One region of the Streptomyces sp. NPDC059224 genome, then DNA from elsewhere that is predicted to be linked to it. Evidence: riboswitches for the same ligand, from Rfam matches in the RefSeq annotation. Region 1 holds a riboswitch; each other region holds the start of a gene.
What was found. Region 1 has a riboswitch for thiamine pyrophosphate ahead of thiC (phosphomethylpyrimidine synthase ThiC). Riboswitches for the same ligand answer to the same signal wherever they lie in the genome.
Positions count from the first base shown of each region.

Region 2: linked by a shared signal. The riboswitch ahead of ACFXI4_RS26675 (thiamine ABC transporter substrate binding subunit) and the one ahead of thiC (phosphomethylpyrimidine synthase ThiC) in region 1 are both predicted to bind thiamine pyrophosphate.
Region 3: linked by a shared signal. The riboswitch ahead of thiO (glycine oxidase ThiO) and the one ahead of thiC (phosphomethylpyrimidine synthase ThiC) in region 1 are both predicted to bind thiamine pyrophosphate.

Region 1 covers NZ_JBHZAN010000013.1:177,208-181,284, reverse strand. The annotation lists gene ACFXI4_RS16375 (IclR family transcriptional regulator C-terminal domain-containing protein) at 1-111, shown strand, start outside; gene ACFXI4_RS16370 (SsgA family sporulation/cell division regulator) at 211-648, shown strand; gene ACFXI4_RS16365 (YibE/F family protein) at 790-2,322, opposite strand; TPP riboswitch at 2,394-2,571, shown strand; gene thiC (phosphomethylpyrimidine synthase ThiC) at 2,564-4,077, shown strand, end outside.
Region 2 covers NZ_JBHZAN010000024.1:122,040-126,116, reverse strand. The annotation lists gene ACFXI4_RS26680 (ABC transporter permease) at 1-1,165, opposite strand, end outside; gene ACFXI4_RS26675 (thiamine ABC transporter substrate binding subunit) at 1,201-2,271, opposite strand; TPP riboswitch at 2,348-2,455, opposite strand; gene rlmN (23S rRNA (adenine(2503)-C(2))-methyltransferase RlmN) at 2,473-3,579, opposite strand; gene ACFXI4_RS26665 (PP2C family protein-serine/threonine phosphatase) at 3,919-4,077, shown strand, end outside.
Region 3 covers NZ_JBHZAN010000009.1:98,342-102,418, reverse strand. The annotation lists gene ACFXI4_RS11730 (thiazole synthase) at 1-673, opposite strand, end outside; gene thiS (sulfur carrier protein ThiS) at 677-877, opposite strand; gene thiO (glycine oxidase ThiO) at 874-2,043, opposite strand; TPP riboswitch at 2,041-2,152, opposite strand; gene ACFXI4_RS11715 (NAD(P)/FAD-dependent oxidoreductase) at 2,282-3,520, shown strand; gene ACFXI4_RS11710 (Rv2175c family DNA-binding protein) at 3,606-3,971, shown strand; gene thiE (thiamine phosphate synthase) at 4,006-4,077, shown strand, end outside.

The sequences.
Region 1 (4,077 bases):
GCCATCTCCCTCCCCCTCCACCAGGCCGACCGGCTGCTTCCCGCCGCCCGGCAGCTGCAGGCGGAGGTGGGGAGGCACCTGGGCTCCCTGGCGATCGCTATCAGTATCTGAAAAATCACTCCTTGTGATCTGCTGTGTACGTTCAGCAAGATTTGACCACCATCAAAGGGATAAAACCCGGCCAGTCGGTGTCATATGACGGGGTAGGCGATGCGCGAGTCCGTACAAGCAGAAGTCATGATGAGCTTTCTCGTCTCGGAGGAGCTCTCCTTCCGCATCCCCGTGGAGTTGCGCTACGAGACCTGTGATCCGTATGCCGTGCGGCTCACTTTCCACCTGCCCGGAGACGCGCCGGTGACCTGGGCTTTCGGCCGCGAGCTGCTGATCGACGGAGTGGGCCGGCCGTGCGGGGAGGGTGATGTGCACATCGCCCCCGCCGACGCCGAGGTGCTGGGCGAGGTGCTGATCAGGCTTCAGGTCGGTGGCGACCAGGCGGTGTTCCGGTCATCGGCACCGCCACTGGTGGCATTTCTCGACCGGACCGACAAGCTGGTGCCGTTGGGGCAGGAAGGGGCGCTCGCCGACTTCGACGCCCATCTCGAAGAGGCCCTGGACCGCATCCTGGCAGAGGAGCAGAGCGCGGGCTGAAGCGTGACGGCACCGGCCGCGAGCCGCTCCGCCGAACCGCATGAGGATGCGCAGGAACGCTTCTGCGATTCTTTGGGCGGGCGGCGGAACGCTGCTGTCCGTGCGCACCGCCCTGCACCGCACACGGCCCACTCGGAGCCCTCAGTGCTTCCGGCGCCGCCCGCGCCCGCCGCGCGCCGGAGCCTGCACCGGCGCGACCGCCTCCTTGGCCGGCCGGTCGGCCGACACCACCAGGGCCGCCAGCAGCGTGGTGACGGGCACCGAGGCGACCAGGCCGATCGAACCGACCAGCGTGCGCACGATCTCCTCGGCGACCAGCTCACTGTTGGCGACGGTCGCCACGCTGCTCTGCGCGATGGAGAAGAGCAGCAGCAGCGGCAGCGCGGCGCCCGCGTAGGCCAGGACGAGAGTGTTGACGACCGAGGCGATGTGGTCGCGGCCGATGCGGATGCCTGCCCGGTACAGCCCGCGCCAGCCCATCGTCGGGTTGGCCTCGTGCAGCTCCCAGACGGCCGAGGTCTGGGTCACCGTCACGTCGTCCAGGACACCGAGGGAACCGATGATGACGCCGGCCAGCAGCAGACCACTCATGTCGATCGACGGGTACAGGCCGTGGATCAGGCCGGTGTTGTCGTCGGTGTTGCCCGTGAGCGCGGCCCAGTCGATGAACTCCGAACCGAGGACACCGATCAGACACAGTGAGATCAGCGTGCCGAGCACCGCCACCGAGGTCCGGGCCGACAGGCCGTGGCACATGTACAGGGCGATCAGCATGATCGCACTCGACCCGACCACCGCCACCAGCAGCGGATTCGAGCCCTGCAGGATGGCCGGCAGGATGAAGAGCGTCAGCACCATGAAGCTGACGGCTAGTGCGACGAGCGCCATCACACCGCGCAGCCGGCCCACCACGACGACGGCGAGCGCGAAGATCCCGGCCAGCAGCGCCATCGGGAACTTCCGGTTCACATCGGTGACCGAGTACTGCAGGTCCTTGGGCGCCGAGGGCTCGTAGGCGACCACGACCCTCTCGCCCTCGTCCAGCTGACGTGACTGGTCGGGCTGGACGATCTCGGTGAACGTACGGCCCTTGTCCTTGCCGGTGTCGACTCGGACCGTGGCCTTCTTGCAGGTGCCGTCCTCCTCCTGCTTCCCCGAGTTGCCCTCCTCGGCGGAGGTGTCGCCGGTCGAGCCGCCCCCGGAGGCGTTGACCGACTTGCAGCTGACCGAGACGACCTCGGTGACGGTGGCCTGCTGTGTCTGGCGGTCGAAGCCGACACCGGTGCGTTCGTGCGACGGGGCGCCACCGGGCCACAGCACCACGAGGCCGACCACGACCGCGGCGGTGAAGGGGATCAGGATCGCCGCGATGACCTTGCGCAGATGCTGGGAGACGGGCGCGGCGGGCCCATGGCTGTGGCTGTGCGAGTGCCCGTGTCCGCCGCCTGGCCCGGAGCCGCCCTGACCGGGTCCCTGGCCGGGTCCCTCACCGGGCGGGTGGCCGTGGGCATGGCCGTCCTCGTGACCGTGGGCGTGTCCCTGGCCGTACGGGTGGCTCTGCCCGTGGTCGTGTCCGGCACCGTCGCCCCCGTGGCCGGTTCCGCCGCCCTGCGCGGCGCCGTTGCCGCGCCTCGGGTCGGGGGGCGGGTAGGGGTGCTGCTGTGTCGTGGTCACCGCCAGATCATCGCAAGAACGGCAGGGGCCCTCTGTTCACCGCGCCCGAATTGACGCTAGCGTGGAGGCACCTTTGCACACGCGGGAGCTCGGAGCACCGGGCTGAGAGGGCGCTGACCTCCGTATTCGCGATGTTTCACGTGGAACGAGCAATGTTCCACAGGAAACGCCGCCCGACGGAAGCCGCTGCGTCGACCGCCGAACCTGTTACCGGGTAATGCCGGCGTAGGGAGTAGGTCTCATGACCAACAAGGACGTACGCACGCCTGCCTCCAGCCAGGACGAACAGCCCATTGCGGGTGAACCGTCCAGGGAGGCCGGGAAGTCCATCGGCTGGCACAAGGGGTATGTCGAGGGCTCGCGCCCCGACCTTCGGGTGCCGGTCCGTCAGGTGCATCTCACCAACGGGCAGTCGGTCACGCTCTACGACACCTCCGGTCCGTACACCGATCCGGCCGTCGAGACCGACGTCCGCAGGGGCCTGTCGCCGCTGCGGGAGAACTGGATCATCGGCCGGGGGGACACCGCGGAGTACGCGGGCCGCCCCGTCCGCCCCGAGGACGACGGGATCAAGCACACCTCGCCGCGGGGCGGGCTGCGCAACCTGGACGCGGTCTTCCCCGGCCGCCCCCGCCAGCCGCGTCGCAGCCGGGACGGCGAGGCGGTCACGCAACTGGCGTACGCCCGCCGGGGCGAGGTCACCCCGGAGATGGAGTACGTGGCCATCCGCGAGAACGTCTCCCCCGAGGTCGTCCGTGAGGAGATCGCGGCGGGACGGGCCGTGCTGCCGGCCAACGTCAACCACCCGGAGATCGAGCCGATGATCATCGGCAAGCGGTTCCTGGTGAAGGTCAACGCCAACATCGGCAACTCGGCGGTGACCTCCTCGATCGAGGAGGAGGTGGAGAAGATGACCTGGGCGACCCGCTGGGGCGCCGACACGGTCATGGATCTGTCCACCGGGCGCAACATCCACACCACCCGCGAGTGGGTGCTGCGCAACTCCCCCGTCCCCATCGGCACGGTGCCGCTCTACCAGGCTCTGGAGAAGGCCGACGGCAGGGCCGAGGAGCTGACCTGGGAGATCTACAAGGACACGGTGATCGAACAGGCCGAGCAGGGTGTGGACTACATGACCGTCCACGCGGGTGTGCGGCTGCCGTACGTGCCGCTCACCGCCAACCGCAAGACCGGTATCGTCTCGCGCGGCGGCTCGATCATGGCGGCCTGGTGTCTGGCGCACCACAAGGAATCGTTCCTGTACGAGAACTTCGAGGAACTCTGCGAGATCCTCGCCGCCTACGACGTCACGTACTCGCTGGGCGACGGCCTGCGCCCCGGCTCGATCGCGGACGCCAATGACGAGGCCCAGTTCGCTGAGTTGCGCACGCTCGGGGAACTCAACCGCATCGCCAGGCGTTTCCACGTACAGACGATGATCGAGGGCCCGGGCCACGTCCCGATGCACAAGATCAAGGAGAACATCGACCTTCAGCAGGAGATCTGCGATGAAGCTCCGTTCTATACGCTCGGTCCGCTGACCACGGACGTCGCGCCGGCGTACGACCACATCACCTCCGGCATCGGTGCCGCGATGATCGCCTGGTGGGGTACGGCGATGCTGTGCTACGTCACGCCCAAGGAGCACCTGGGCCTGCCCAACCGGGACGACGTCAAGACCGGCGTGATCACCTACAAGATCGCCGCCCACGCGGCCGACCTCGCCAAGGGGCACCCCGGCGCGCAGGAATGGGA
Region 2 (4,077 bases), on a different contig from region 1:
TGTCGAGCGCGATCAGGAACCCGAAGCCGACCGTCACCGCGGACACCCCGAGCGGCAGCATCAGCAGCGCGTCGAAGCCCCGAACCAGCCGCCCCGCGTCCCGCCGGGCCAGCGCGGCGGCGGCCAGCCCGCCGATCACCACGGCGACGGCGGTCGCGGCGACGGCGTACTCGAGGGAATTGACCACCGACTGGACGGGCGCGACCAGGAAGGTGCCCCCGTCGGCGTCGCCCAGCGCCCGGTAGTAGCCGAATCCCCCGTCGAGCGACCGCCGCACCAGCACCGCCAGCGGCAGCACGAGGAGTACGGCGACGGTCGCGAGGACGCCCGTGAGCAGCGCCCACTGCCCGGCCCCACGCGGCCGGCGCGCCGTCACCGACGGGTCCACCAGCCGCAGCGCACTCTCCCGCCGCCGTACCGTCCACGCGTGCACGGCGAGGATCGCGCCGACCGCCACGAACTGCACGATCGTCAGGACGGCGGCCGTGGCGAGGTCGAAGATCTCGGAGGTCTGCCGGTAGATCTCCACTTCGAGGGTGGAGAAGGTCGGTCCGCCGAGGATCTGCACCACACCGAAGGACGTGAAGGTGAACAGGAAGACCATCAGCGCGGCGGCGGCCACGGCGGGCGCCAGCGCCGGCAGGGTGACCTTCCGCCAGGCGCCGAACGGCGAGACGCCCAGCATCCGCGCGGCTTCCTCCTGCCGCGGGTCCAGTTGCGCCCACAGTCCGCCCACGGTCCGTACGACGACCGCGTAGTTGAAGAAGACGTGCGCGACCAGGATCGCCCAGACAGTGGTGTCCAGTCGTACGCCCCACAGCTCGTCCAGCAGGCCGCCGCGGCCGACCAGCGCCAGGAACGCCGTACCGACCACCACCGTCGGCAGCACGAAGGGCACCGTCACCACGGCCCGCAGTACCTGTCTGCCCGGAAAGTCCAGGCGGGCGAAGACATAGGCGGCCGGCAGCGCCACCAGCAGGGTGAGCCCGGTGGAGGCGAGCGCCTGCCAGGTGGTGAACCACAGGACGTGCCGGATGTCCGACTGGCCGACGACATCGGCGATCCGCCCGAGCCGCCACCCCCCGTCGGTCTTCAGCCCGCGCGTGACGATCGCCGCGACCGGCCAGGCGAAGAAGACGGCGAAGAACGCGACGGGCACGGCCATCAGGCCGAGCCGCGCCGCGCTGCCGCGCCCGCCCGCTACTTGAGTACGAGTGAGGTCCACGTCTTGACCCACTGGTCACGGTTGGCGGCGATCTTCTCGGGCGCCATGGTCTCGGGGTCCTGGGCGGCGGGCCCGTACTTCGTGAACTCGGCGGGCACGGCCGCCCCCTTGAGGACCGGATACACGAACATGTTCAACGGCATGTCCTCCTGGAACTCCTTGGAGACCAGGAAGTCGATGAGCGCCTTGCCGCCCTTGGTGTTCCCGGCGTTGCTCAGCAGCCCGGCGAACTCGATCTGCCGGAAGCAGGTGCCGGTCGCGACGCCGGTGGGCGCGGTGCTCGGCTTCGGGTCGCCGTAGATGACCTCGGCGGGCGGGGAGGAGGCGTACGACACGACGAGCGGCCGGTCGCCCTTGGCCTTCTTCCCGCCGGCCGAGCCGGAGAACTCCTCGTTGTAGGCCTGCTCCCAGCCGTCGACGACCTTGACGCCGTTGTCCTTGAGCTTCTTCCAGTAGCCCTGCCATCCGCCGTCGCCGTACTGGGCGGCGCTGCCGAGCAGGAATCCCAGGCCCGGCGAGGAGGTGGCCGCGTTCTCCGTGACGAGGAGGTTCTTGTACTGCGGCTTGACGAGGTCGGCGTAGGAGGCGGGCGGGGTCAGCCTGTGCTCGCTGAAGTAGGCCTTGTCGTAGTTGACGCAGATGTCGCCGTAGTCGACGGGCGTGACCCGGTGCTTGGCGGCGTCGAGCTGGTAGCCGGCGCCGACCCGGTCCAGCCCCTTGGCCTCGTACGGCTGGAAGAGCCCGTTGTCGAGGGCCCTGGACAGCAGGGTGTTGTCGACGCCGAAGAAGACGTCGCCCTGCGGGTTGTCCTTGGTGAGGACGGCCTTGTTGACGGCCTGACCTGCGTCGCCGTCCTTGAGGACGTGCACCTTGTAGCCGGACCGCTTCTCGAAGTCCTGGAGCACGTTCTTGGAGACGGCCCACGAGTCGTGGCTGACCAGGGTGACGGTCCTGGAGTCCGCGGCATCGCCGGAGGACGACCCGCACGCGGACAGCGTGACGAGACCGAGCCCGACGGCCGCGGCCAAGAAGGTCTTGGTGTGCACTGGTGTTTTCCTCCTGGGGTGGACCAGGAAGAGACGCGGCCCCACCCGGTGGAACCACCCGGGCAGGGCACAACAGCTTGAGTGATGACCGAACTTCCTACCCAGAATGACCTGGGCGAGGTTCAGAGGGTCTGCGGCCCGATTGCCGCACTCTCAGCGCTGTGGCGCTCCCCTGTCGGAATATGAAAATGTGTCCCGATCCTACCGCTCGGTCGCCGCGAGCTGACCGCATGCCCCGTCGATCTCCTGCCCGCGGGTGTCCCGGACGGTGACGGGCACACCGTGCGCGGCGATCGCCTCGACGAACGCCTTCTCGTCCTCGGGCCGGGAGGCGGTCCACTTCGAGCCCGGTGTCGGGTTCAGCGGGATGAGGTTGACGTGCACGGGCTTGCCCTTGAGCAGGCGGCCCAGCCGGTCGCCCCGCCACGCCTGGTCGTTGATGTCCCGGATGAGGGCGTACTCGATCGACAGCCGACGCCCGCTCTTCTCGACGTACTCGAACCCCGCGTCGAGGACCTCGCGCACCTTCCACCGGGTGTTCACGGGGACCAGGGTGTCGCGCAGTTCGTCGTCGGGGGCGTGCAGGGAGATCGCCAGCCGGCACTTGAGGCCCTCGTCGGCGAACCGGTGGATGGCCGGCACGAGCCCGACCGTCGACACGGTGATCCCGCGCTGGGACAGGCCCAGGCCGTCCGGGGCCGGGTCGGTCAGCGCGCGGATGGCGGTGACGACGCGCTTGTAGTTGGCGAGGGGCTCGCCCATGCCCATGAACACGATGTTGGAGAGCCGCGCCGGGCCGCCCGGCACGTCCCCGTCCCTGAGCGCCCGCATCCCGTCCACGATCTGGTGGACGATCTCGGCGGCGGACAGGTTCCGGTCCAGGCCCGCCTGGCCGGTCGCGCAGAACGGGCAGTTCATCCCGCACCCCGCCTGTGAGCTGATGCACATGGTCACCCGGTCCGGGTAGCGCATCAGCACGGACTCCACGAGCGTGCCGTCGAACAGCCGCCACAGCGTCTTGCGTGTCGTCCCCTCGTCGGTCGACAGATGCCGCACGACGGTCATCAGCTCGGGGAACAACGCGTCCCGCAGCCGGTCCCGGGAGCCGGCCGGAATGTCCGTCCACTGCTCGGGCTCGTGCGTGTACCGCGCGAAGTAGTGCTGCGAGAGCTGCTTGGCGCGGAACGGCTTCTCACCGATCTCGGCCACCGCGTCCTTGCGCTCGGCGGGCGTGAGGTCGGCGAGATGCCGCGGCGGCTTCTTGGCTCCGCGCGGCGCGACAAAGGTAAGTTCTCCGGGCTTAGGCATGGCGCTACCAGTGTCGCAGATCCAATCGGGTGACCTGGGGCGGGCGCTCGCCACGCCTGCCGTCGGCAGGGTCACCTGTCATCGCCGAGCGGCACGGGACGACCCAGGGACGGCCCGGCGGAGATCGCTCGTCGGCTGTCGGCCACTCACCGAGCCGGCCCTTGACCTGACGGTTGCGGGCGGTGCGCCGGAGGACCTCCCCGTCCACCAGGGCCTTGGCTTGCGGTAACCAGGGCCTTGGCTTCCTGACCGGGCTGCCGCCGGCAGAGAAAGGCCCGGGTCTCCGTCAGGAGGACGCCGGTAAGCGTGAATCACACCATTCATCCATATCCTGCATCCATGAATATCGACTACGCGGCAGTGTTCCAGGCACTGCCGGGCGCAGTCGCTCTGCTGACTCCCGATCTGGTCTTCGCCGACGCCAACCTCGCGTGGCTGCGCCAGGCCGGACGCAGCCGCGACCAGGTGGTGGGCCGCTACCTCTTCGACGCCTTCCCC
Region 3 (4,077 bases), on a different contig from region 1:
CCCGCATGGCGGACGCCATCCGTTCCGGATCCTGTGCCCGGGTCACCGCGGACGCCAGCATCACTCCCGCGCAGCCCAGCTCCATCGCCAGCGCCACGTCGGAGGCCGTACCGGCTCCCGCGTCCAGAATCACCGGCACGCGCGCGTGCTCGACGATCAGCCGGAAGTTGTGCGGGTTGCGGATCCCGAGCCCCGACCCGATCGGCGACCCCAGCGGCATCACCGCGGCGCACCCGACGTCCTCCAGCTTCCGGGCCAGCACCGGATCGTCGTTGGTGTACGGCAGCACCGTGAACCCGTCGTCGACCAGGGTCTCGGCCGCGTCGAGGAGCTCGATCGGGTCGGGCAGCAAGGTCCGCTCGTCGGCGATGACCTCCAGCTTGACCATCGAGGTCCCCAGCGCCTCCCGGGCCAGCCGGGCGGTCAGCACGGCCTCCCCGGCGGTGAAGCAGCCGGCAGTGTTGGGCAGCACCCGGATCCCGAGCCGCTCCAGGACCGACAGCACGGACCCCCGTACCCCCGGATCCACCCGGCGCATCGCGACCGTCGTCAGCTCGGTACCGGACGCGACCAGCGCCCGCTCCAGCACCTCCAGGCTGGGCGCACCCCCGGTCCCCATGATCAGCCGGGACGAGAAGGCGGTACCCCCGAGCAGGAACGGATCGTCGGCCATGGCTCAGCCTCCCTGTACGGCGGTCAGGACTTCCACCCGGTCACCCTCGGCGAGCGCCGTACCCGGCCACTCCCCGCGCGGTACGACGGTCTCGTTGACCGCCGCGGCCACCCCCGACGGCGCGGCCGTCAGGGACTTCACGAGCGTGTCGAGAGCGGTGCCCGGGGTGACCTCCCGGCGCTCCCCGTTGACGGAGATGTTCATGCGGTCTGCTCCAGGAGTGCGCCGGGGACGGGGCCGAAACGCTTCGGCGTGAAGGGACGGACGGCTTCGGGCAGCTCACCGCCGGTCAGCAGCTCCGCCATCACGTCCCCCGTGACCGGTGTGAGCAGCACCCCGTTGCGGTGGTGACCGGTGGCCAGCAGCAGCCCGTCCAGGCGGGTCGGCCCGAGCAGCGGCGCGTTGTCGGGGGAGCCGGGGCGCAGCCCGGCCCGGGTCTCGGTCAGCGGCAGCTCGGTGATGCCGGGCACCAGCTCGTGCGCGTCGCGCAGCAGCTCGTACACGCCCCCCGCGGTGACCGTGGTGTCCCAGCCCAGCTCCTCGCTGGTCGCCCCCACGACCAGCTCGCCGTTCTCCCGGGGCACCAGGTAGAGATGGCCACCGCGCACCACGGCCCGTACGGTCCTGCTGAGGAACGGCGCGTACGCCGCGGGCACGGTCAGCCGCAGCACCTGCCCCTTCACGGGCCGCACCGGCGGCAGCACGTCCTCCGGGACCCCCGCCAGCCGCCCGCTCAGGCTGCCGGCGGCGAGCACCACCCGGTCCGCGGCCAGCAGGTCGCCCGCGCGCGTGACGGCGCCGGTGGCCCGCTCCCGCACCACCTCCAGGCGCTCGGCCCAGTCGCGGTGGAAGACCACCCCGGCCCGCTCGCACGCGGCCACCAGCGCGGCCGCCAGCCGGCGCGGGTCGATCTGGTGGTCGCCGTCGACCCGCAGCCCGCCGCGCACACCCGGCGCGAGCATCGGCTCCAGACGCCGGCACTCCCGCCCGGACAGCCACTCGGAGTCCAGCCCCGACCGCTGCTGGAGGGCGTGCAGCTCGCGCAGGTGCGCCCGGTCGTCGGCGTCCAGCGCGACCGCGAGTGTGCCGCAGCGCCGGTAGCCGAGGTCGTGGCCGGTGAGCTCGGTGAGCTCGGCGGCGAAGTCGGGGTAGCGGCGGGCGGAGGTGAGGTTCAGCCCCAGCAGGGTCTGCTCGCCGTAGTGCAGTTCGGTGACCGCGGCCAGCATCCCCGCCGCGACCTGCGCGGCCCCGCCGCCGGGCTCGGGGTCGGCCACGGCGGTGACGAGCCCGCGCTGCGCGGACCGCCAGGCCGTGACCAGGCCGATGATTCCGCCCCCGATGACGAGGACGTCGGACGTATGTGCGGACATGGGCGTCCAGCCCCTCCCTTCGCCGGCATGACCCGGATCAGGTTCGTACGGTCGGAGGCCGCCAGCCTCCCTCTCAGCCCGGTGCGTCCGGGCTCCCGCGTGTGCTTCCCGGCCACCCTAGCCCGCGCGGCTCCGCCCCGGTAGGACGGCCTGCCCGGGTGGTGTGGAACAGGTCACCCAGCACGCCCCCTGACTGACTCTTTGTCAGTTGTCTATCGTTCTTGTCTATGGTGATCAGGTGAGCGAGCAGACGCAGCGACGAGGCACGTCACCGACGCGGCGCGTGGTCGTCGTCGGCGCCGGCATGGCCGGGGTGCAGACCGCCGTGGCCCTGCGCGAACAGGGCTTCACCGGCAGCGTCACCCTGATCGGGGCCGAGCCGCACCAGCCCTACGACCGGCCGCCGCTCTCCAAGGCGGTGCTGCTCGGCAAGGCGGAGGGCTCTGCCTTCGAGGTCGACTTCGAGGCGCTCGGCATCGAGCTGGCGCTGGGCCGCGACGCCCTCGGCGTGCGCCCCGCCGACCGCGAGCTGGACACCGAGGCCGGACCGGTGCCGTACGACGTCCTGGTGCTCGCCACCGGCGCCGAGCCGATCACGCTGCCCGGCACCGAGGGCGTGCCCGGCGTCCATCTGCTGCGCACCCTGGACGACGCCGAGCGGCTGCGGCCCGTGCTCGCCCGGCAGCACGACATCGTGGTGGTCGGCGCGGGCTGGATCGGCGCCGAGTTCGCCACCGCCGCGCGGGAGGCGGGCTGCGCGGTGACCGTCGTGGAGGCCGCCGACCGCCCGCTCGCGGGAGCGCTCCCGGCCGAGGTGGCCGCGCCGATGACCGGCTGGTACGCCGACAGCGGCGCCGAGCTGCGCACGCACGCGCGCGTGGCGCGGGTCGAGCCCGGCGCGGTGGTGCTCGACGACGGCTCGCGGGTGCCCGCGGGTGCCGTCGTGGTCGGCATCGGAGCCCGCCCCGCCACCGCCTGGCTGGCCGGCTCCGGCATCGGCCTGGGCCGGCACGGCGAGGTGCTCGCCGACGACCGGCTGCGCACCGGCGTCCCGGACGTCTACGCGGTCGGCGACTGCGCCTCCTTCCCCTCCGGCCGCTACGGCGAACGCCTGCTGGTCCACCACTGGGACAACGCCCTCCAGGGCCCGCGCACGGTGGCCGCGGGCATCCTCGGCGAGTCGGACGCGGTCTACGACCCGGTGCCGTACTTCTGGTCGGAGCAGTTCGGCCGCTTCGTGCAGTACGCCGGCCACCACGCCGTCGCCGACCGCATGATCTGGCGCGGCGACCCGTCCGGCCCGTCCTGGAGCGTGTGCTGGCTCCGCGAGAACCGCCTGGTCGCTCTGCTGGCGGTGGGCCGCCCGCGCGACCTGGCGCAGGGCCGCCGCCTGATCGAGGCGGGGCGCCGGATGGACGCCGAGGCGTTGTCAGACCCGGCCCGCCCTCTGAAGAACGCGACTGCGGAGCCCCTCTAGAGGCGCTGGGGGGGACGGCGCGACAGGCCGCGGCCGAACGGCCACCGATCGCACCCCACCCGCCGAAACGCCTACCCTTGACCCTGTGACCGAGATTGACGCAAAGACCGATGCTCTCGTCCCCGCCTGGCTCACCGTCCCCGACATCGCAGAGATGCTGGACGTCGAGGTGACGCGCGTGCGGCAGCTGGTCAAGGAGGGCCAGCTCATCGCCGTCCGCCGTGGTGAGAACAGGGCACTGCACGTCCCCGCCGCCTTCATCGACGGGGACAAGGTCGTCAAGGGCCTGTCCGGAACCCTGACGCTCCTGCGGGACGACGGCTTCACGGACGAAGAGATTCTGGAGTGGCTCTTCACGCCCGACGAGACCCTGCCCGGCACCCCCGCGCAGGCGCTCAGCGAGAATCGCGGCACGGAGGTGAAGCGCCGCGCCCAGGCGCTCGCCGTCTGAGCCGAGCCGGTACCGACACAACGGGGGACACCGAATGACCGACACCGCCCGCGCCCAGCTGGCCGACGCCCGTCTCTACCTGTGCACGGACGCCCGTAAGGAGCAG